4 regions of the Alteromonas sp. DYW1 genome follow, and region 4 is predicted to be linked to each of the others. Evidence: predicted binding sites of a transcription regulator. Region 4 holds the regulator's gene; each other region holds the start of a gene.
The links. Region 4 encodes sigma-54, which starts transcription at its own class of promoters, with help from an activator protein. Its sites were predicted from a motif close to GTTGGCACGNNNNTNGNNT; they were not measured.

Region 1: the regulator sigma-54 is predicted to act here: its motif matches at 3,326-3,344, upstream of glnA (glutamate--ammonia ligase).
Region 2: the regulator sigma-54 is predicted to act here: its motif matches at 2,301-2,319, upstream of AC121Z_RS12385 (DUF3192 domain-containing protein).
Region 3: the regulator sigma-54 is predicted to act here: its motif matches at 2,905-2,923, upstream of AC121Z_RS01735 (PEP-CTERM sorting domain-containing protein).

The regions. Positions count from the first base shown of each region.
Region 1 covers NZ_CM186038.1:2,966,481-2,972,066, forward strand. The annotation lists gene AC121Z_RS13325 (oxidoreductase) at 1-626, shown strand, start outside; gene AC121Z_RS13330 (SemiSWEET transporter) at 644-910, opposite strand; gene typA (translational GTPase TypA) at 1,079-2,914, opposite strand; gene glnA (glutamate--ammonia ligase) at 3,404-4,813, shown strand; gene AC121Z_RS13345 (DUF4124 domain-containing protein) at 4,890-5,405, shown strand; gene glnL (nitrogen regulation protein NR(II)) at 5,552-5,586, shown strand, end outside.
Region 2 covers NZ_CM186038.1:2,756,391-2,761,976, reverse strand. The annotation lists gene AC121Z_RS12405 (GGDEF domain-containing protein) at 1-158, opposite strand, end outside; gene queF (NADPH-dependent 7-cyano-7-deazaguanine reductase QueF) at 249-1,091, opposite strand; gene syd (SecY-interacting protein) at 1,159-1,701, shown strand; gene AC121Z_RS12390 (hypothetical protein) at 1,702-2,040, opposite strand; gene AC121Z_RS12385 (DUF3192 domain-containing protein) at 2,368-2,736, shown strand; gene AC121Z_RS12380 (GNAT family N-acetyltransferase) at 2,882-3,523, shown strand; gene AC121Z_RS12375 (DUF3301 domain-containing protein) at 4,223-4,528, opposite strand; gene AC121Z_RS12370 (DUF3549 family protein) at 4,525-5,586, opposite strand, start outside.
Region 3 covers NZ_CM186038.1:377,006-382,591, forward strand. The annotation lists gene AC121Z_RS01725 (YfcC family protein) at 1-758, opposite strand, end outside; gene AC121Z_RS01730 (cation:proton antiporter) at 895-2,700, opposite strand; gene AC121Z_RS01735 (PEP-CTERM sorting domain-containing protein) at 2,998-4,149, shown strand; gene AC121Z_RS01740 (tetratricopeptide repeat-containing sulfotransferase family protein) at 4,316-5,586, shown strand, end outside.
Region 4 covers NZ_CM186038.1:713,104-718,689, forward strand. The annotation lists gene lptA (lipopolysaccharide transport periplasmic protein LptA) at 1-91, shown strand, start outside; gene lptB (LPS export ABC transporter ATP-binding protein) at 91-816, shown strand; gene AC121Z_RS03275 (RNA polymerase factor sigma-54) at 888-2,369, shown strand; gene hpf (ribosome hibernation promoting factor) at 2,397-2,684, shown strand; gene ptsN (PTS IIA-like nitrogen regulatory protein PtsN) at 2,729-3,172, shown strand; gene rapZ (RNase adapter RapZ) at 3,210-4,055, shown strand; gene AC121Z_RS03295 (HPr family phosphocarrier protein) at 4,064-4,339, shown strand; gene AC121Z_RS03300 (sensor histidine kinase) at 4,501-5,586, shown strand, end outside.

The DNA of each region.
Region 1 (5,586 bases), 1.6 Mb from region 4:
TGGCAACAGGGATCAAGCCGCGCAACCTCACTATTCCTGGGATCGACCATCCATCCGTTATGAGTTACTTGGATGTACTGCGTGATCACAAACCCGTAGGTAAGCGCGTGGCAATCATTGGCGCAGGAGGGATTGGTTTCGATGTTGCTGAATACTTAGTTGAAAACGAGCATCTAACCACAGACCTAAACAAGTGGATGTCACATTGGGGAGTTGATAAAGACTATTCTCAACCGGGCGCACTGAAACCAGCAGAACTACCAGAGCCAGAGCGCGAGGTTTATTTACTGCAACGTAAAACAACAAAGGTTGGTAAAGGCTTAGGTAAGACCTCTGGTTGGGTGCATCGCGCTTCGTTAGCCAACCATAAAGTACAAATGATCAATAGTGTCAGTTACGAGAAGGTCGACGATGCAGGCTTGCACATAAGGGTTGGCGATAAACCCAAAGTCTTAGCCGTCGATTCAATCATCATCTGTGCGGGTCAGGAGCCATTGCGAGAACTCCAAGATAGTCTCACCAGTGCAGGCATGCAGGTACACATTATTGGTGGTGCTGATGTGGCAGCTGAACTTGATGCAAAACGCGCTATCCGGCAAGGTGCAGAGCTCGCGGCTAGTATTTAAGTTAACGCAACGCGCGCTCAGGCGCGCGCTTGCAACCGATGATAGATTTTCATCGACAGTATGATCAGCGCAAAAAATAAGGTTATCGTATTGGCGATGATCATAGGCGCGTCGTGCAAGACGATACCGTAGATCAACCACATTAAAACCCCAAAGGAAAAAACCGAATACATTGATAAGGACAAAGACGCAGTATCTTGCGTTTTAATGACTTTTATCGCTTGTGGTAAAAATGACATACTAGTGCAAATTGCTGCTATGTAGCCGATTAATTGTAAGTCCATAGTTGTCTCTAACGAATAGTTGCCGAAAACCAATTAATGGATCATGAACGCTATCATTTGCGTAATCGCGAGCGTAACACAACCATTAATTGACACTAAATTTGAGCGAAAAAAAACCGTTGATTGCTAACAATCAACGGCTTCTTATTACGACTTCAGCAAAGCGCTTTATGCTTTATCTTTGCTCCGACTCGCACGTTTACGATCGTTTTCAGTCAAAAGCTTCTTACGGATACGGATGCTCTCTGGCGTAACTTCAACCAATTCGTCATCATCAATAAACTCAAGCGCTTGCTCTAATGTCATTTTAATGGGCGGCACAAGCGTTTGTGCTTCATCAGTACCAGCAGCTCGTACGTTGGTTAACTGCTTACCTTTCAAAGCATTAACGGTTAGGTCGTTGTCGCGGCTATGAATACCTATGATCATGCCTTCATATACCTCAACGCCGTGACCAATGAATAAGCGCCCGCGTTCTTGCAGGTTAAACAATGCGTTGGTCAACGCCTTACCTGGTGCATTAGCAATTAAAACGCCATTCTTACGCTGCCCAATATTGCCACCTTTATGCGGCCCATAATGGTCAAACGTGTGGTACAACAAACCAGAGCCTGACGTTAGTGTCATAAATTCGGTTTGGAAACCAATTAACCCGCGACTTGGAATGACAAAGTCAAGACGGACACGGCCTTTACCATCGGGCGACATGTCTTTCAGCTCAGCTTTCCGCATACCCAGCTGTTCCATAATCGAACCTTGATGTTGCTCTTCACAGTCGATAGTTAGGGTTTCATAAGGCTCATGCACCTCACCATCTACATCGCGTAAAATCACCTCTGGGCGTGAAACCGCTAATTCATAGCCTTCACGACGCATGTTCTCAATCAAGATACCCAAGTGCAATTCACCGCGGCCTGATACGCGAAATTTATCCGGATCAGTGGTTTCTTCTACGCGTAACGCAACGTTGTGAACAAGTTCAGCATGTAAACGTTCCAAGATATTACGTGACGTCACGTATTTACCTTCTTTACCAGCAAAAGGCGACGTATTCACTTGGAAAGTCATGGTTACTGTGGGTTCATCTACTGACAGGGGCGGTAAGGCTTCAACCGTATTGATGTCACACACGGTATCGGAAATTTTTAACTCGCCAAGACCCGTGATCGCAATAATGTCGCCCGCAGAAGCTGATTCAACTTCATGACGCTCAAGCCCCAAATAGCCAAGGACTTGACCTACTTTACCGTTACGTTTTTTGCCGTCAGCGCCGACAATTGTGACCTGCTGGTTCGATTTCACCGTACCACGAGTTACCCGCCCAACCCCGATAACACCAACATAGCTGTTGTAGTCGAGCTGAGAAATTTGCATTTGGAACGCGCCTTCTGGGTCTGCGGCTGGCGGCTCTACTTTATCAACGATAGTTTCAAACAATGCCGTCATATCAGTTGCCGGATCGTCAGCATCCATTGACGCCCAACCATTCAACGCAGACGCATACACCACCTGAAAATCTAACTGTTCGTCGGTAGCACCCAAATTATCAAACAAATCAAAAACTTGATCCATTACCCAATCAGGACGAGCACCCGGCTTATCAATTTTGTTAATGACCACAATTGGCTTTAAACCCTGAGCAAAGGCCTTTTGGGTTACGAAACGCGTTTGTGGCATAGGCCCTTCTTGCGCATCGACAAGCAGCAATACACTGTCAGCCATCGACATTACCCGTTCTACTTCACCACCAAAATCGGCGTGTCCGGGAGTGTCAACAATATTGATACGGTAATCATTCCAGTTGATTGCCGTATTCTTGGCAAGAATAGTAATCCCGCGCTCTTTCTCAATATCATTGGAGTCCATTACGCGTTCTTGCGCTTCACCACGACCTTCTAAGGTTCCGGATTGCTGGAGAAGTTTATCAACCAAAGTCGTTTTACCATGGTCAACGTGGGCAATAATCGCAATATTGCGTAATTTGCTAATGTCAGTCTTGTTCATTACCTAATGCCAAAAAAAGGGCTGAAAAACACCTTACTGTTACCTTCGCTAAACGCAATGGATGTGCCAGTAAGTTAAAGAGCGCGGATTGTACAGATTTCTGCGCGATATTGCGATGAAGATTTAAACAACTGAGCTAATTTTTTATGGTTTAGCTTCTGGCAAACACACACCTGACCCGCAAGAATAGCCAAACTGCCCCATCAACTTAAGCAAAAACCGAATCTGCCCAATTAATCTGATTAAAGTTTTACACATCTGGCAATTAACGACTATGCTAGGACTCATTAACTAGCAGCCCGCAACGCTCAAAAGCACCAAGACAATGCACGATTGCATCATTTTGGTGCATCGCAAGAAGGCAGAGAATAAATTTGAATGTAGCAATGCGGGTTAGACCGGCCATTATGTCATGGCATGAATATCGCAGTGCGAATGACCAAAGAGTTTTGTACTTTATAAATTAACGCCTATAACCTGGAGGACACCATGTCAGTAGCAAAGGCCTTAGAATTAATCAAAGAAAGCGAAGCGAAATTCGTTGATTTACGCTTTACCGACACAAAAGGTAAAGAACAGCACGTTTCTATCCCAACCCATCAAGTCGATGAAGAGTTTTTTGAAGAAGGCAAAATGTTTGATGGCTCATCAATTGCAGGTTGGAAAGGTATCAACGAGTCAGACATGATCCTGATGCCAGACCCTACCAGTGCAGTATTGGACCCATTTGCAGAAGAAACTCAAGTGAATATTCGTTGTGACATTCTCGAGCCTTCAACCATGCAAGGTTACGAGCGTGATCCACGCTCAGTGGCGCGTCGTGCAGAAGAATACTTAAAATCGACAGGGATTGGTGACGCTGCGTTCTTCGGCCCTGAGCCAGAGTTCTTCTTGTTTGATGACGTCAAGTTCCACACAGATATGGCGGGTTCGTTCTACAAAATTGATTCAGAAGAAGCAAAATGGAACTCCGGTGCGGATTTTGAAGGTGGTAACCTGGCTCACCGTCCAGGCGTAAAAGGTGGTTACTTCCCTGTCCCACCAGTAGATTCAGCACATGATACTCGCGCGGCAATGTGTTTAGTTATGGAAGAAATGGGCTTAGTTGTCGAAGCACATCACCATGAAGTTGCAACGGCTGGCCAAAATGAAATTGCTTGTCAGTTCAATACATTGGTGACTAAGGCAGACGAAATCCAAGTGTACAAGTACGTTATACATAATGTTGCGAATGCCTATGGGCAAACAGCAACGTTTATGCCGAAGCCACTCGTTGGTGATAACGGTTCTGGTATGCACTGCCACCAATCAATCAGCAAAGATGGCAAGAACATCTTCGCCGGTGACAAATATGCAGGCTTGTCTGATGAAGCTCTGTACTACATTGGCGGTATCATCAAGCATGCGCGCGCCATCAATGCATTCACTAATGCTTCAACTAACTCATACAAGCGTCTAGTTCCTGGGTTTGAAGCGCCAGTGATGTTGGCATACTCTGCTCGTAACCGTTCCGCGTCGATTCGTATTCCTTACGTAACTAGCGATAAAGCTCGTCGTATTGAAGTTCGCTTCCCTGACCCAACGGCCAACCCTTACCTTGCATTTACCGCAATGTTGATGGCTGGACTTGATGGGATTAAGAATAAGATCCATCCTGGTGATTCTATGGATAAGGACTTATATGACTTACCACCAGAAGAAGCGGCGGAAATCCCAACCGTGGCCAGTTCACTGGAACAAGCCCTAGAAGCACTCAGTAATGACCGTGACTTCTTAAAAGCGGGTGGTGTAATGACCGACGATATGATCGATGCTTACATTGAACTTAAAGCGGCTGAAGTAGAAACGTTGAACATGACAACTCACCCTGTTGAGTTTGATATGTACTACAGCGTGTAATACTTATCGATTGATATACCTAGCCCGCTAAGTGCGGGCTTTTTTATTTTTGTAAATCACTCTACACTTAAGTGTGATGAATAAACTATTAATCTGTATTCTTACCGCTGTGTTGTCCTTTAATACACTTGCACAGACGGTATACAAAGTGGTTGCTGCCGATGGTACAGTCACCTATACCGACCAACCGGTGCCGGGAAGCACACCTGTCCGCTTGAATAAAGTGAATACCAGTGCCCCCCTAGCAAAACCTGCAGCGGGAGCAACGCCAAAGCCGGCGCAGGACAGTCAAATCGATTATCAGTTACAAATCACCACACCAGAGGACAAGGCGACTTTGCGAGATAACAACGGTCAGTTATCGATAGCTGCACAGCTCACGCCGACTGCTCCAGGCACTTATCAATTACTCTTTGATGGCAACGTTGTGGGGGAGAGTCCATCGGGCTTGTTTGAACTATCAGGCGTCGTCCGCGGCCAACACCGTTTTAAAGTTCAGTTTGTTGATAATAAAGGCAAGGTCCTTGCATCGTCTCCTTCGCAAACCCTGTTCATGCATCAGGCGTCTGCACTTATCAATCCAAAACAATAAGATAAACAGGTCTACAGCAGCACATTATTGGGGCGAGAGCCTTATTTAAGTGCGCTGACCAACGTTCGGTGTTTAAGTTGTGCACCCATGGATTGCAAGTTAAACTGCTATTGCACCATTTTTGTGCAATTGATTGGTGAGCAGAAGTGAATTTTGAAGCGCATAAGTTGTTAGACAATCT
Region 2 (5,586 bases), 1.8 Mb from region 4:
AGTGTGATATTTGGCTTGCCTGAGATATGCCCACGTAAAATCTGCAATTCGTGGTCAATTTGTTTATTCGCACCTTCATAGAACTTCGACAGCCGAATAATAAATTGTGCCAGTTGCTCATTGTGTTTTGTGAGCGACTCGATTTGTTTCTGCTCCAAGCGACCCTTCTTGTTTCGCGTCCACCCGATAGCCTAAGCATTGCCCGAAAAAACACGGAGGTCAATGCTTAAACAATCTTTGTTACATGTCTACTGCCGTGCCAGACGCCAGTTTGCGTAGGGAGCTTCAAAGTTGGAACGGAAGGGGTTGATATCCAAGCCACCACGTCGAGTGTAACGCGCGTATACTGTTAGCTTTTCAGGCTTACATAAACGATAGATATCGAGGAATATGCGTTCGACACATTGCTCATGAAATTCATTGTGCTGACGAAAGGAAATCAAGTACTTCAGTAAAGCCTCATGGACTAACTTTGGACCTTTATAGTGGATTAAGACACTGCCCCAATCGGGCTGGTTGGTGATCAGACAATTGGATTTAAGCAAATGACTAACCAGTGTTTCAGTGCCATGTTCAGCTTCATATTGTAATAAAGATGGCGCGTAATCATAGTGCTCAACGCTAACATCTAAATCATCGATGCAATTCCCCGTCATTGGATGAATGGCAACTTGATTGAAGTCGCGGGGCGAGATTAAGGTCACGTCGACGGGCTGCCCGGCACAGGCACTCAAGTCTTGCTGAATAATCATCTGCACCTCGTTTTGCGAGGCAAATTTGGATTGATTAAAGCTATTTAAATATAACTTAAAAGATTTGCTCTCGATGAGATTTGGCGATGTGGCCGGCACTGAGCATTGCAGTATAGCAATGCAGGGTTTGCCTTTGGGGTTTAACCAGGATAGTTCGTAACCGTTCCATATATCCACTCCGCGAAAAGGCAGGGCGTCGTCACTTAATTGGATTTCAGCACGGTTTATACTGCGCGGTACTGCTTGTAATAAGTCAGGCGTGTAGTGCTCTTGATAATCAACAGCTTTTCCTAGCACTAACGCATGCATGGCGTCTTGTTCAATAGGTTTCTTTGTCATAGAGGTAATGCTTACTACGATTGAGCGTTTCGCGGTATGATACCAGCAGATCGCACAGGAGCTTACATTGATAGAAAAAAAATTAAATCAGGCATTAGATGAATTTTTTGCGCGGTTTACTGCGTTGCCCAACGAAAAACGCACGGAATTTGATCCTGACTGGCAGTCATTGTGTGTAACGGAGTCTGTAGCAGCAGGTGAACTGGCGCTCTGGAAGCCGGTATTACAACAACAGCCGCGCGGTTTTGAGGGCATGGAGCAAGCGCTGGAATTAACGTTGGACCCGCAGTTTAAAGCCTATTTCTCTCGCTATTACAGCGATCATATTGAAGCCCAAGCGCCACAGGGGAAATTGACCTTATTGCAAGTCTGGAATGATGATGATGCCGAGCGGTTACAGCAAAATTTAATCGGTCATGTGCTGATGAAACGGCAATTAAAGCAACCCGAAACACTATTTTTTGCGCTTACTGATGAGGAAGATTTCATCGTTAGCGTAGATAACGCCTCGGGGCAAGTGGTGCTTGAGCCAGTGGGTAAACCCGCGCAGCAAGTATTAGCACAAGATATGGCTGAGTTCTTAGCAACGTTGCAACCATTGGCAGAATGATTAGGCATCGCGTTGAATGCCTTTTAAAAGTTGCTTAATGTCTGACAGATCTTGTTCTACCTGAGCGATGCGATTTAGGGCCTCGTTTATCGCGGCCTGTGGGTCAAGTACGGCAGTGGTATTCGGCTCTACCGTATTTGCGTTGCTGTCGTCCACAGCATTCGCGAGTTGGAAGCGTTGCAACAGTGCGGACTTGTCTTGCTGTTGCCACCATCGGATAGCATCGATAGCCTGCGGCAGAGAAGGCTTACTCAAGGCTCGTGCCCGCAGCAGGCTGGAGCTGGGCTCTAATCCTTGCGCATATAGTTCTACGCATAGTTGTTGTAAAGCAGACATCATTGCAATCAACTCGTTACAGAAAAAGAAATGACCTAAGCCGCTAAAATAACATATCCAGTTGTTCAGCGACTAGCTGAATCAAGATCTCTACATACAACCGGTATTAGCTTGCTCGATGCACACTAAATTTCACTTGTTCGCTGGTTGATTTTCCACCGTTCCTCGTCAAATCCACCAAAAAGTAGCGAAGCAGACTCATCGCCATGAATTGCTTTCACATGATATTTATATAAATTTCATTTAAAACAATAAGTTAAAAATTTGGCAAGCATCTTGTAAACACCGCTGTGATTGAACACTTAATAGCAACACTAAGGAATATTGCTCATGCTTAAAAAATCATTACTGCTTTGTGCACTTTGCGCGCCATTGTTTTTATCAGGTTGTGTCGTTTCTGTTGGTGGCGACGGCGATGGTTATTATCAAGGTGACTGGGAGAAGCGTGAAGCTAACAACCGCCGTCATATCAGCCGATTAGATACGTCTATGACGCTAGAAGCAGTATCTTCACGGATGGGAATGGCAGATTTCGATGAGTTTTATCAACGTGATGGCTCTGATTTCCGGGTTTTATATTACCGTACTCAGCGTTCCCATGGCGATGGCATTACCAGCAAAGATGAATGTACACCGTTAGTCTTCAAAAATGGTCAACTGGTTGGGTGGGGAGAAACCGCTCTGCGCGAATACTTGTAACCGGTGAAATCCTGCGTTAGCGCTGATTTATTGCGCTAGCGCAATAATCCACTAAATTTTCACATTTACCGCTTTACAAATTGTTAACAAAGCTCCAGTGTATGAAAACTAGTCAAGTTAGTTATCAATGTGTCAGGAGCACTCGATGGGCCATCAAGCGGTAAAAATTTCCCCCGCACAAGTGAAAGCCAGTTACCTTACGGCTGAAGATCTTAAAGTAGCAGCATCTATTCTTTATAACGCGTATTTTGACGACCCGCTTTTTGTTGACATATTTGAAGCTGAACGCGAGGGTTATGAGAATCGGTTGCGCTCAGCAATCCGCGAAGAGCTCCACGCGTTTTGGATTGGCAAGCAACCGATTATCGGCCTATTTGATGACCAGCGCTTGATTGCGGTGGCTTGTCTTATTGCCCCTGATGCGGCCTTTGGGGCTGGACGGTATTGGCATTGGCGCTTAAAAATGCTGTTAACGGCAGGCTTTCTAGGCACCAAGCAAATGATCGAAAAAGAAGAGAAAGTGCGAGCTTGCATGCCAGCCGAGAATTATCACATGCTGTCGTTTATTGGTGTGCATCCCGATTATCAGGATCAAGGACTTGGCCACGTGCTGATGAGTGCAATCGATAGTGTCATGCTTGAAGACGCAAAAAGTCAGGGTGTGGGGGTGTTTGTGACTCTTCCTAAGTGCTTATCTTTCTTCAAAGGTGGGCATTACGAACATATTCAAGAACTTACTTTCAGCCATATCACTGGCTACATAATGTTTCGATCACGTAGTCAATAATATTTAGGGTTAGACCTGTGATTGACTCCAGGTCTATCCTTTGTAGGAGATCGCTTACATGAGCGTAGGTAATAGAGGTTTTTTTACTCGGTAACCTTCTCACCGTTAATTTATAACTAATTGAAAAATATATAATTAATAAATTCCCCCAGCTTATCTTACGTTTTTCATCACTTTCTTATTGAAATACACCCAGCACATTTTTTTTATCCGCGTATATTTAACTCGTCACAAGGAAACACGACTTGTCAGGAAGACATATGGACAGCTCAGGACGCTCTAAGGATTAGAGCTGCAAGTCAGGAAGACTTGTTTAAAAGGAGTGAGTCAGGAAGACGTGGATTAGATTGGACAGTCTCAGGAAGAGACCCCCATTGCAAGGATGAATGGGATTATTGGAATAATGGAAAGGACCTACTCAGGAAGAGTAGCTCACTTAGGAAGAGTGAGATTAGATGGAAAGGGGTGTATAAGGATTTTAATCGGGAAGATTTTAGTCGCAAAGGAACGCAGAGAAGGATGCTCGAAATTCGAAAGGCGAAGCTGTTTAGCTTCGCCTTTTTACTTTTTAGTATGGTCTGCTCAATGGTGTATCCAATCTCTCTACTCAACCTGTCCCCGATTGGTACGTGCCTATTAAAGAATCATTCCGTACCTAATGAGGTTGTAAGGCAAAGCCTGCATGCATTCGAGGAGGGGTCAATTTATCGGATATGCGGGTACATCAATATTAGTGACAGTTTTACCTTGCATTAAAAACCAACCTTGATTTAGCGATTCACGGTTGGCCGAAAATTCGAAAGCAAACCAGCATTGCCACACCGGCCTACCGCGGTAAATGCCAACTCGCGTCTTATCCCGCGCCACACTGACGAGTTGTAAGCCATGTTGCTTGCAATAGCCCGCAGCATAACGATTGGCGAGTTCGGTCATGGCTCGGATCTGCCAAAACTGCAGTCCGATCACAACCAACACTAGCAAGATGATTAAGTCATTAAGATTCATGTAGCGGGCTTTTGTTGAAACAACCATCCAATTGCATTTGACAGCTGGGCTGACCGGTTTGGGTTTCTAATTGCATTCAAAACTTGCGCACGAATGTCAGGCAGTTGCACCAAGTCAGCAAATAAACTGACGAAAAAGGGCGGTTCAGGACTTAACTTCGCGGTGTGCTCTAGAAACTGCATCAAGCGATTTTCCAGTAAAGTTTGCCAATGACGCCCTGCAATAACAATTAATCGATCTTGGGTCTGTTGTGGTAAGGCTAGCAGCCGATCAACGGCTTTAGCGCGTAAATCATGCTCTGTTGTTTGGGTTAATGCTCGCAAGCACCAAAGAGCAAACTCTGAATCCGCTTCTTGCGCGTTCATCAGGTCAAAAATAGATTTAGCCATGGTTGCGTCGATGGCGCGATTTTCAAGTGAACAGAGTAAATGTTTTTGCACCATCTCAGGGTATTTATTGGGTAAGTTGTCTAACCAATTCATCCAGTCGTCAGACTCACAAAAATGTGCACAGTCTGCAATCCCTTGGAGCGTAATGGTCTCCCAATCAATCATTTGTGGTGCATCGAGGTACTGCTTTGCGGGGGCAAAGTCTTTGCCCATGTGCAGTCCACTGGCTCTGCGCGAGAGTGCGTTGAAGTCCGCTAATACCTGTTGATTGGGGGTAAAAATATAAGGGTTATCATGAACCTTGCTGGTGGCGTCTAACGTTTGCTGAGCATCCTTTTGTTCTTTGGTGAGCGCGGTAATGATTAATTCAAGAAAATGTTTACGAGCGGCATCAACAACCCGGCCTTGCTCATCAAGCGGCAGTTTCAAGAACCAAATATACTGTTGCTCGGATAACTGTTGATTCCAATAGGTGATCCCGACCCAAAAATGTTGCTGGCGTGGGAATGGCGCCGGGCGCTGGGCATTTTCGATTTCCAGAAAATCCTGTGACTCCAGAGTACGGATGCCGCGGCCCATATCAAATACTCGATAATCGGTGCCAGCATGCAGGAGGAATTCACTGATGGAATTAATACTTTTGGACAATTTAACTTCTCGCAATGAATA
Region 3 (5,586 bases), 340 kb from region 4:
AGTTTGTGACCAAGTAGTAGCTTCGGGTAATGACCAGCTTCAGCATCGCCTAATGGGCAACTAAGTCCTTTCGTCAGTGATGTACTGGGATCGGCATGTACGCGCTTGGCGTAACGCCAAACATGGTGAAACCCTATCAAAACGAATGGAATAAATATGGCAAGTCGCAATTCAATGCCCGAGTACAAGGGCACACCAGCGACTTGTTGCGCGATCATTACGGTAAACGGGCTAAATGCAGATACGCCATAGCCAATACCGTAGCCAACCACGACCATTCCGACGGCGGTCATTGCATCGAGTCGCATCGCCTTACAGAGTCCAACCAGAATAAGTACAAAAGGAATATATTCTCCTGCGGTACCAATAGCGCCAGACGCCAGAGCGAAGGTGAATATCACCATGAAAATTAGCCATTGCGGCTTACCTCCAAAACGCTCTAACAGACGTCCAATAAGGGCGTCAATAGTCCCTGTTGCACGAGCGATAGCCAGAACACCACCGACGATGAAGACGAAAAATATGACGTCTTGTGCCGCGGCAAGGGCGCGCGGGATTGCCACAAAAAAGTCAAAGGGTGTTAAGCGCACCTGTTCATCGGTAACGGCGTATGTTCCGGCGATGACGGCTTCACGTCCGTTATCTAGAGTTTGTGTCGCAAAGAAGCCTTGGGGTACCAACCATGTCGCGAGATAGGCCACAAACATCATACAAAGCAATAAAACAAGGGTGTGGGGGACTTTAAAAGTTTCTTTCATGGATCTTGGTTTCCAGATACTCACTTAAGGGGAAGATAAGCTTCCCGATTGGGTTTATTAGGCATATATATTCAAAATGTAATAACCAATAAGTGTTGCTAATTAAAGTGGAGTCTTATTAACGCGCCAGCCTAATTCAGCTCACCTTTATTTGTTCTTCAACTTTTAATACCAAGCTAATGATCTTCCAGCCCGCTTTGGGATGCACCGTTTCCCGCGAAGTGAAAACACCAACTTTGTTGTCATGGATATAAATTAATGGGATGGCGTCATTTTTATATTGATTGCGATATTCTGTGTAATCGAATTCGTCGGTCAACCGAGTGGTTTTTAACACGGCACCGTTCTTCATCGCGCTGGCTAAAAAGGCATAAGTGATCCCGTCATCAAATAAGCACATTTTCTGAGCAAAATTTTCTGACACTTGATGACTTTGGGGTTTATCAGAATCATTGGTACCCAGTCCCAATACCGTCGCATCGCGCCCTAATTCATGCTCAAAGTGCACGGTGACTAACGGATTGAGCTGACGATAAGGCGATAAAATCAGGACGCTGCCAACAAGGGTTAGATCTAAGTAACGTTCTGCATGTTCGCTCATCGGGTTACCGTAATACGTCTTAATGTTTTGCATCCGAGCGAGTCGGATAGCATCCCAGTTAGTATCAGCTACAGTAACGACGATTTCATTTTTAGCCAGCTCAAGGGCCAAATCGCGAGAAAAGTGATTAGCCCCAAATAATAGAAATCCATTTTGCTCAGGGGAACGCAGGCCCAGCCAATTGGCTACGGTTGACGCCGTGAGACTTTGCAGCACCACGGTTGCGATAATCACTAAAAACACCATGGGTACGATTAAACTAGCTTCTGCGTAGCCTGCGGCTTCTAATTTAATACTAAACAACGCTGAGACCGCAGCGGCGACTATCCCGCGTGGCGCAATCCACGCCAGTAATGCTTGCTCTTTGATGGTTAGGCCTGTACCGATCGCAGAAACTGCCACTGAAAGTGGGCGAGCGATGAACATAATGGCTGCAATAACGATGACGGCACCTAAGCCCACGGCCTGAATTGCAGCGAAGTCTATCCGCGTCGCTAATAATATGAACAGCGCCGAAATCAGTAACACACTCAACGTTTCTTTAAATTCAAGAATACTCTCGACATCTACGTTGCGCATGTTGGCCAATATCATGCCCGCAATCGTGACGGTTAATAGTCCTGATTCATGCGCAAACACATTGGAAAATGCGAACGCCGCTAACATTAGTGTGAGTACGGCAGTGTTTTGTAAGTAATAAGGTATCCATTGTTTGCGGATCGCAACGCCCAACAAATAACCACTGGCGCTACCGAGAACACCGCCTACTAGAATTGTGATACCAAAGGCAACTAGCGTATGGGTAAAGGCATCCTGCTGCGCTAAGATAAATTCAAAAACTAAAACTGCAAAAAGAGCACCGATTGGATCGATAACAATGCCTTCCCAGCGCAGGATATTGGAAATTTTAGCGGACGGCCTAACGGTGCGCAGCATTGGAACGATAACGGTTGGACCGGTAACTGTAACTATCGCCCCAAATAGTGCGGCTAATTCCCAACTGAGTCCTAATACGTAATGCGCTGTAGGCGTGGCGACTATCCAAGTGATAAAAACGCCGACACTGCAAAGGTTTCGCACCATGGCGCCATGGCCACTAATATCAGAAAATCTTAACGTTAGCGCACCTTCAAATAGGATTATCGCAACAGAGAGAGAGACAACCGGGAAAAGTAAGTCACCAAACAGCGTATCTGCATTGATCAAATCGGTGCCAGGACCGACAATGATCCCTGCCAGTAACAAAAACAGGATCGCAGGGAGCTTTACTCGGTAAGCGAGGTATTGGCAACCAATTGACAACAAGCCAACGATGACCAGAACGACCGACAAATTATCCAAGCGACTCCCCTTATCCTGCGGATTTACGCCGCTAACCTTAGACCAATAGATACTCCTTGAGCAAATAATTAGATTACAGTCGGCTTATGTTAGCTTGAAATGAACGTGGTACAAGAGTATTAAACTTGTACATAATATCGTCAGTTTATTTTACACTCCGTTAACCTTGCAACATAAAAATCTAATAAAATCAGTTATTTAAGTTTTGGCACGGATCAAGCATGTAAATAAAAATCAAGCGAAAGATGGTGTTTGCTTTCACCATCAATACACGTAAATTGATTAAGGAATAGATTGATGACTTTAAAAATAAATAAACAAGCTGGGATTTTAGTTGCCGCAGCAGTGGCGTCTGCTTTCGCAGCTTCAACAGCACAAGCGACTCACTTTCGTGGTGCTGCGGTTGTACCAAGTGTAGATGCTAATGGTCTGTTAACCATTGACGCAAAGTCTTTTTGGCGTTTGCAAGCTGGAACGTCTGCTGGTAATTTCCCGCACTCCGGTATCGGCATAGTGACTGTCTCTGATGGGGCTTCATTCAACACATCTATCAGCGATATTGCGATTTCTCAAGATTTGAGTGACTCGCGCCGAGCCGAGATTAATGAAGATTTCGAGCTTCAATTGCCAGGTGCTGGTTTATATACATTATCTTGGTCATCGTCTTCTTGGGTAAGTGGCGTTCCGAATGCTGGTGGTGGTTATGGTACGACCTCGACCATTTTTTGGGACGGCAACACCGCCAACAGTCCAATTCAATTTGATCTTGAAAATATCCAGCAGCAAGTGATTGGCGGCAGCGCTTATTCTGACAACTTAGATGCCGTAGGTGTAGGCCTAACATATGATGACACGTTTTTATCGCGTGGTATGAGCTCTCAGGCGCGTGGGTTTGATATCGATGCAACGGGGCAGATTAATATCTCTGCTACCGATACGGCGTTGTACACTGACAACGGCTCGAATGACGGCGCGGATGAAGCGTTTAGCGGCAAAATTAATGCGACCGACGGTAGCTCTGTAGAATTTGTTTGGTTGTTTGACACTGTTGATACGCAAAACGCAAACCTAGCACCTTCGATTACTGACGTAGTCATTAATGCACTTGTGGGTGACACGATTTCTGAAACCTTAGTGGTTACAGATCCAAATGCGGGTGATGTACTAACAACGTCGTTTATCTCTTTCCTTGGCACAGGTGGTGCTGTCGGCGGTTCAACGTTCGATCCTAATACACTACAGTTTAACTGGGACTCAAGTGGTTTTGGAGCGGGTACTTATGTAGCAACATTTGGTACTAGTGATGGTTCTTTGACTGACCAAGGTACAGTGACCATTAATCTGAGCACTCGCCCTCGTGATCCTAGCGTGTCTGAGCCAGGTACTCTGGCAATCGCTGCAGCTGGCCTCCTAGGTCTGGCAATGTTTAGACGTAAACGTAAAGCGTAAGTTTAAAATTGAGCATTCAAAAAGGTAGCGTTAAGCTACCTTTTTTGTATGTTGTAAGATTTGATCTATGAAATGCCGTCACTGTGGAAGCCAAAATCGCACTAGTCAATGTTGTGAGCTCAAAATATCAAGCAAGCCATGGAGTGGAGTAGCAAAGAAAATTTCAGTGCTAGATGCAACGTTACACCTGAAAGGAGCTCTACAACAAAACCAAACGTCAGTGGTTAGAGCAATCATTAAAGCCTTGGAAAAAACCTGCTCGAATAATAATTACTTTCTGTACTATAAAGGGCTAGTGAGTTGGAAGAGTGGCCAAAAAAGTATTGGTTTTGAACTTATTCGTAGCGCTTATCAACAGGGTTTACGCATCACCGAGCTTAGTATTAATCTGGCGGCTTTAGCAGTGCAATTACATCAATATCGATGTGCTCAGAAAGTGCTAAAACACCTATCAGCTGCTACGTCTCTGCCGGTCCCCACACTGAGACACGTATTTGATTTAGCGTTGCAAGCTAAAGAACATAAACTAGCAGCGGAATTCGCCACTCAATTGATTGCCCAAGAACCTAGTATAAAACAGCATTATTTACAGGCGATAACCGCCTTATCTGCCGCAGGCCAAGTACATGAAGCGGCTTCACTTGCCCAAAAAGCCAGTCAACAGTTTTCAGAAGATGTTGAATTACAGTTAACCTGTGTGAGTCTTTTAGAAAGGGATAATCAGTTGACCGAGGCACAGGATTGCTTCGCCAAGATAAAATCACCTGATTTCACCGATCCGAACGTAGCAGTTATTTACTCACGCTTGCAGCGCCGGAATAACCGTCTTGACGAAGCTAGGGCATCTCTGGAAGTTGTACTCGCTTCCCATGGTTCAGATGATTTATCAGCGGATTTTTGGGCAGAGCGACTTTTAGTGGCGCGTGCAACAGGGCGAGTGCAAGAGGCGCTTACTAGTGCCGATAGGATGCATATAAAGCTCACGAGTGAAGAGGTTCAATTACAATCAGCAAGCGTCGATGCTGAACTAAACCAAATAGCCGCAATTCGTTGGCCAATCCTGCATGCGGACGAAGGCCCAATGATTTCTCCGGTATTTATCGTTGGTTTCCCTCGCTGTGGCAGCACCCTACTCGAGAAGTTGATATTCACAGAATACCAATGCTCGAATGCGGACGAGTCAGTTGCCATGGAGAAAGCAGAACAGCTAATCTACGAAACCTGTGGTGTGGCTTGGTGGCAATTGAAAGATAATGCGCAGTTACCTCTTTCTAGTATTAGGCAGACGTTACAAGAGTATTATGTGATCAATGAACAAGGTGGATCGCCTTCATCAATGGCATATGTCATTGATAAAAATCTTACTAACCTTGTCCGTTTGCCCCTTTTGAGTCAGTTGTTTCCTCGCGCTCCCATCATAAAAGTGCAAAGGAACCC
Region 4 (5,586 bases):
GGTTACCACCGTATTTCGCCCAGAAACGTTTAAAGATCTGCAAGACGACGAGCCAGAAGAAGAGCAACCGCAACAGGAAGAGCCGCGATAATGGCTACGCTGATCGCGCAGAACTTAGCGAAATCTTATAAGTCCAGACAAGTTGTTAGAGACGTTAGTCTCAGCGTTGATAGCGGTCAAATCGTCGGCCTGCTGGGGCCTAACGGTGCCGGTAAAACAACCACGTTTTATATGATTGTGGGGCTAGTGCCATTGGATCATGGGCGGATTTATATTGACCAATCTGAACTCACTTTGTTGCCCATGCATGAGCGGGCGCGTCAAGGTATCGGCTATTTACCGCAAGAAGCATCGATTTTCCGTAAATTAACGGTGCTCGAAAATATCATGGCTATTTTGCAGACTCGCAAAGAATTAACCACTATTCAGCGGGAGCAAGAGGCAGATGCATTGCTCGACGAATTTAATATTAATCATATTCGCAACAGTCTTGGAATGAGCTTGTCGGGGGGGGAGAGACGCCGAGTTGAAATTGCCAGAGCTCTGGCCGCCAACCCACAATTTATCTTGCTTGATGAACCGTTTGCTGGAGTTGATCCTATCTCGGTCAACGACATTAAAAAAATTATTCAGCACCTGTGCGAGCGCGGTATCGGTGTTTTGATAACTGACCATAACGTCCGTGAAACCCTTGATGTTTGTGAGAAAGCGTACATTGTTAGTCATGGAGAGTTAATCGCTGCAGGTACGGCAGACGAGGTTTTAGCAAATCAAAAAGTGAGAGATGTATACCTCGGCGAGCAATTCAGGCTATAGTTAACCTAACGATAATAATTTGTGCAAAGCAGAGTTCGTCAACACATGGTGTGGGAAGTAAAGAGCAATAAATGAAGCCCTCGTTACAGCTTAAATTCAGTCAACAACTTACGATGACGCCGCAGTTGCAGCAAGCAATCAAACTGCTGCAGTTATCGACGCTCGACTTACAAACCGAAATCCAAGAGGCGCTTGATTCTAATCCATTACTCGAGTTAGAAGAGGTTCACGAGCCAGACAGCAACAGTGATCTGCAGACCAATAGTAAGGAAAAGGAAGAGCCAACGGCGAATTCCAGTGATGATTCACTTGAAAGTGGTGATGCGCTTGAAAAGGCCGATTTGCCGGATGAGTTGCCCATCGATAGTACTTGGGATGAATACTACAGTGCTTCATCGGCACCAGCACCAATGTCTTCAAGTAGTGATGATGACCAGGTTTTTCAGGGGGAAACCACCGACAATATACAGGACCATTTGCTGTGGCAGATGGACTTGACTCCTTTTAGCGAAGTCGATCGCGCCATCGCCATTGCAATCATCGATTCGATTGACGAATCAGGTTATTTAACCTGCACAGTTGAAGATATTCTCGCCAGTGTGAATGATGACGTAACGGACGAGCAGGTTGAAGAAGATGAAGTCTTGTGTGTGCTGAAACGCATTCAAATGTTTGATCCTATCGGCTCTGGCTCTCGCACACCGCAGGAATGCTTGTTAGTCCAACTTAACCAGTTTGCGCCTGACACTCCTTGGGTAGCAGAAGCCAAGCAAATTCTCATCGAATTTTCTGATCTGTTAAGCAGTAAAGACTATCGAACTTTGATGCGCAAAAGCAGACTAAAGGAAGAAGAGCTAAGAGAGGCACTACGCTTATTGCAAACGCTTAATCCGCGTCCAGGCAGTGCGCTGATTACGAAGGAGCCAGAATACGTTATTCCGGATGTATCAGTCAGTAAGAAAAATGGTCGCTGGAATGTCGAGCTAAATCCAGACAGTTTGCCTAAACTAAGTATAAACCAGCAATATGCTGCCATGAGTCGCAACGCGCGCAACAGCAGCGATTCGCAATTTATTCGTTCGCATATGCAAGAAGCTAAGTGGTTCATAAAGAGTTTAGAAAGCCGCAATGAAACATTATTAAAGGTGGCTAACTGTATCGTGCAGCAGCAAATTGGCTTTTTTGAGCATGGGCCAGAAATGATGAAACCCATGGTGTTAAATGACGTGGCTGAAATGGTAGATATGCATGAGTCAACCATTTCACGGGTAACAACGCAAAAATATATGCACACCCCGCGCGGCATTTTTGAACTGAAATACTTTTTTTCTAGTCACGTTGCGACTGACGGGGGTGGCGAATGCTCCTCTACGGCGATACGTGCATTAATTAAGAAGCTGGTGGCAGCCGAAAAACCGAGCAAGCCACTGAGTGATAGCAAGATTGCTCAATTGTTGGCGGACCAAGGTATACAAGTGGCCCGTCGGACAATAGCAAAATACCGTGAATCGCTCGCGATTCCCCCGTCCAATCAACGTAAGAGTTTACTCTAATAGCTCGAACAAGAAGGAAGACGATATATGCAAATTAACTTAACTGGTCACCACGTTGATATTACCGATTCGCTCCGCAATTACGTCGACACCAAATTTTCAAAGTTGGAACGACATTTTGACCATATTTCCAACGTGCACGTGATATTAAATGTGGAAAAGTTAAATCAAAAGGCTGAAGCAACTGTGCATCTGAGTGGTGCGGAGATATTTGCATCATCGGAAGATACTGATATGTATGCAGCGATTGATAGCATGATAGATAAGCTTGATCGTCAGGTTATCCGGCATAAGGAAAAGCTGAAAAAGCATTAAAGCGGTCCTCTCCATCTTGGAGATTTGGAGTTTTTTAATAAACCATGAACCTACAAACAATATTAAGCACGAACCGCACGCAATGTGCGGTTCAGTGTAATAGCAAAAAACGAATTCTAGAAATCATTAGCCAACTCGCTGCGGACAATAATCCCGATATTGACCAAGATAAAGTTCTCGCTGCTCTCATGCAACGTGAACGCATGGGAAGCACTGGAATCGGCAATGGTATTGCTATCCCACATGGTCGCTTGTTGGGCTTGAGTAACGTTATGGCAATCGTAGTAACCAGTGAGCCTGCAATCGATTTTGACGCTATCGACGATAAACCCGTCGATATTTTCTTTGCTATTCTGGTGCCAGAAGATCAAGCTGACGGCCATTTGCAAACGTTGGCGAGCGTTGCTGGGAAGTTAGCAGACAAAGATCGGGTTAAATTAATCCGCAAAGCGCAAACAAGTGATGAAATCCTGCAAGCTTTGGCCTAATCTGTACACATTAATCTAAGGGAATTGATACGTTCACATGAAACTTATTATTGTCAGCGGTCGCAGTGGCTCAGGGAAATCAATTGCGCTACGTGCACTGGAAGATTTAGGTTACTATTGTGTTGATAATATACCCGTCAATCTACTCCCCACCCTGACACATGCCGTGGTCGATGAGTATGACCTTGTCGCGGTAAGCATTGATGTTCGCAACTTGCCAAAAGATCCCAATGAACTTGTAGAAATTCTTAATTATCTCCCTGACGCATGGGACATGAACGTCATCTATTTAGACGCCAGCGATGATGAGCTAGTTAAACGCTTCAGTGAAACCCGACGTTTACATCCACTGTCAAAGGAAAATCGTTCACTCTCAGACGCCATCATTGCCGAAAAACAGTTACTTGCTCCAATTGCTGAACGCGCTGATCTCTATCTGGACACTGACAAACTATCCGTCCATCAGCTAGCTGAATTGATCCGTGAGCGAGTGTTGGGAAAAAAGAGTTCTCGTTTGGTTTTGGTCTTCGAGAGTTTTGGCTTCAAATATGGTATTCCCAAAGATGCCGATTACGTTTTCGATGCCCGGTTTTTACCTAACCCCCATTGGGAGCCCGATCTTAAACACCTAACGGGCTTAGATTCACCGGTTGAACAGTTTTTAGGTTCGCAGCCGATTGTCACCAAATTTGTTTGGCAGATCCAGAACCTTATTTCGACGTGGTTACCGCATTTAGAGCGCAATAATCGTAGCTATGTGACAGTTGCGATTGGTTGTACTGGTGGTCAACATCGTTCGGTGTACGTAACTGAATGCTTAGCGCGGACCTTTCAAGATATTCATCCTGATGTGCAGATCCGCCATCGTGAGCTGAATCGGTAGAGGGATTTATGGCGCGTATTGAAGAGACTGTAACCATCGTCAACAAGTTAGGTTTGCATGCCCGCGCGGCGACTCAATTGGTGACCCTTGCGAATCAGTTCGACGCAACTATCACGCTTAATAAGGATGACAAAAGTGCGGATGCAAGTAGCGTACTTGGTTTAATGATGTTGGAAAGTCACCAAGGGGAATCCGTCAATATTATTTGTGAGGGGAGCGATGCCGATCAAGCATTTGCTGCAGTTAAGCAACTTATTGATGGTAAGTTTAATGAAGATGAGTAGTAACTCGCGGTAATTACTGATTAATTTACCCTCCTAACTTTGCTACTTTTGTTGATCTTGAACTATTCTTGTTCCTATGAGGTTCGGCGCTCCAATGGATTTGACCATGCGCAGTTTTAGGTTAGGTCATACAAAACTTTGGGGGCGTAGTCGTTCATTTAATGTTTGCCACTTTTAAGCTCGTTGCATTGTTCCGGCGTTTTTTTCTACTTAGCTTTTGTATTCTAGCTTGTTCGCTCAGCTTGACCGCTGCAGCGAAGCAGTTTTTCTTCGATGTGGATCGTTATTCGGTTAAATCCGGGCTGCCTGACAGCACTGTGTTCAGTATTGCCCGCGACCAACAAGGTTATCTTTGGCTAGGCACTCCGAACGGGCTTGCCCGATTTAATGGGCGAGTTTTTGATAATTTTTCAGCGGCGAACCCTCAAGGAACAGAGGTCGCTTCGCGTAATAACAGTAATATATTTATTGATAGTCAGCAGCGTCTGTGGGTCGGTACTTGGGGCCAAGGGGTGTTTGTTTATGATCAGCAGTTACGCCTGCAATTGCATTTATCTGACCAAGCATCTGAGGCCTTCAGACTTAATAGCAATTTAGTCCAAACCTTCTTTGAAGATTCGTCAGGCAATGTGTGGGTCGGTACCAATGGCGGTGGCGTGTCAGTTTTCCTACAAGAGACAAACCGCATTCAAACCTTTATGCACAGTGACAGCGACTCTCGTAGCCTCAGTCACAATCGTGTATGGCATATTACTCAAGACTCGGATGGATCCATATGGATTGCTACTGGCGCTGGGTTAGACCGCATTCAAACAGATAGTTTCAGCGTTATTCCCTTAAATAATTTGGTTGCACAGGACAGCCTACTGTTTCAACAGCGTATTCGACGCTTGTTGGTAACATCCGCTGGAGATATGTGGGTAGGTACCGAAAATGGTATTTGTAAGATGGCAAGTACCCGAGATAGTTGTATTACCATTAGCGGGTTTAATGCCGAAAATATCACCGATGTGCGCATAACTGCATTGATCGAGGGAGCTCAAGACCAATTATGGATCGGCACGTTATCCGGTTTGTACCTATATGACACGGCAGCGCAAGATTTTATTCCGTTAGTCAACGGGCAGCGGTTAGCGATACTTCCGCATGATGATATTAGAGACATTGTGTATGATACTAATGGTGTGCTGTGGATAGCATCGCGCCCATCAGGATTAATTAAAGTTAGCTTTATCGGTGACTCTATC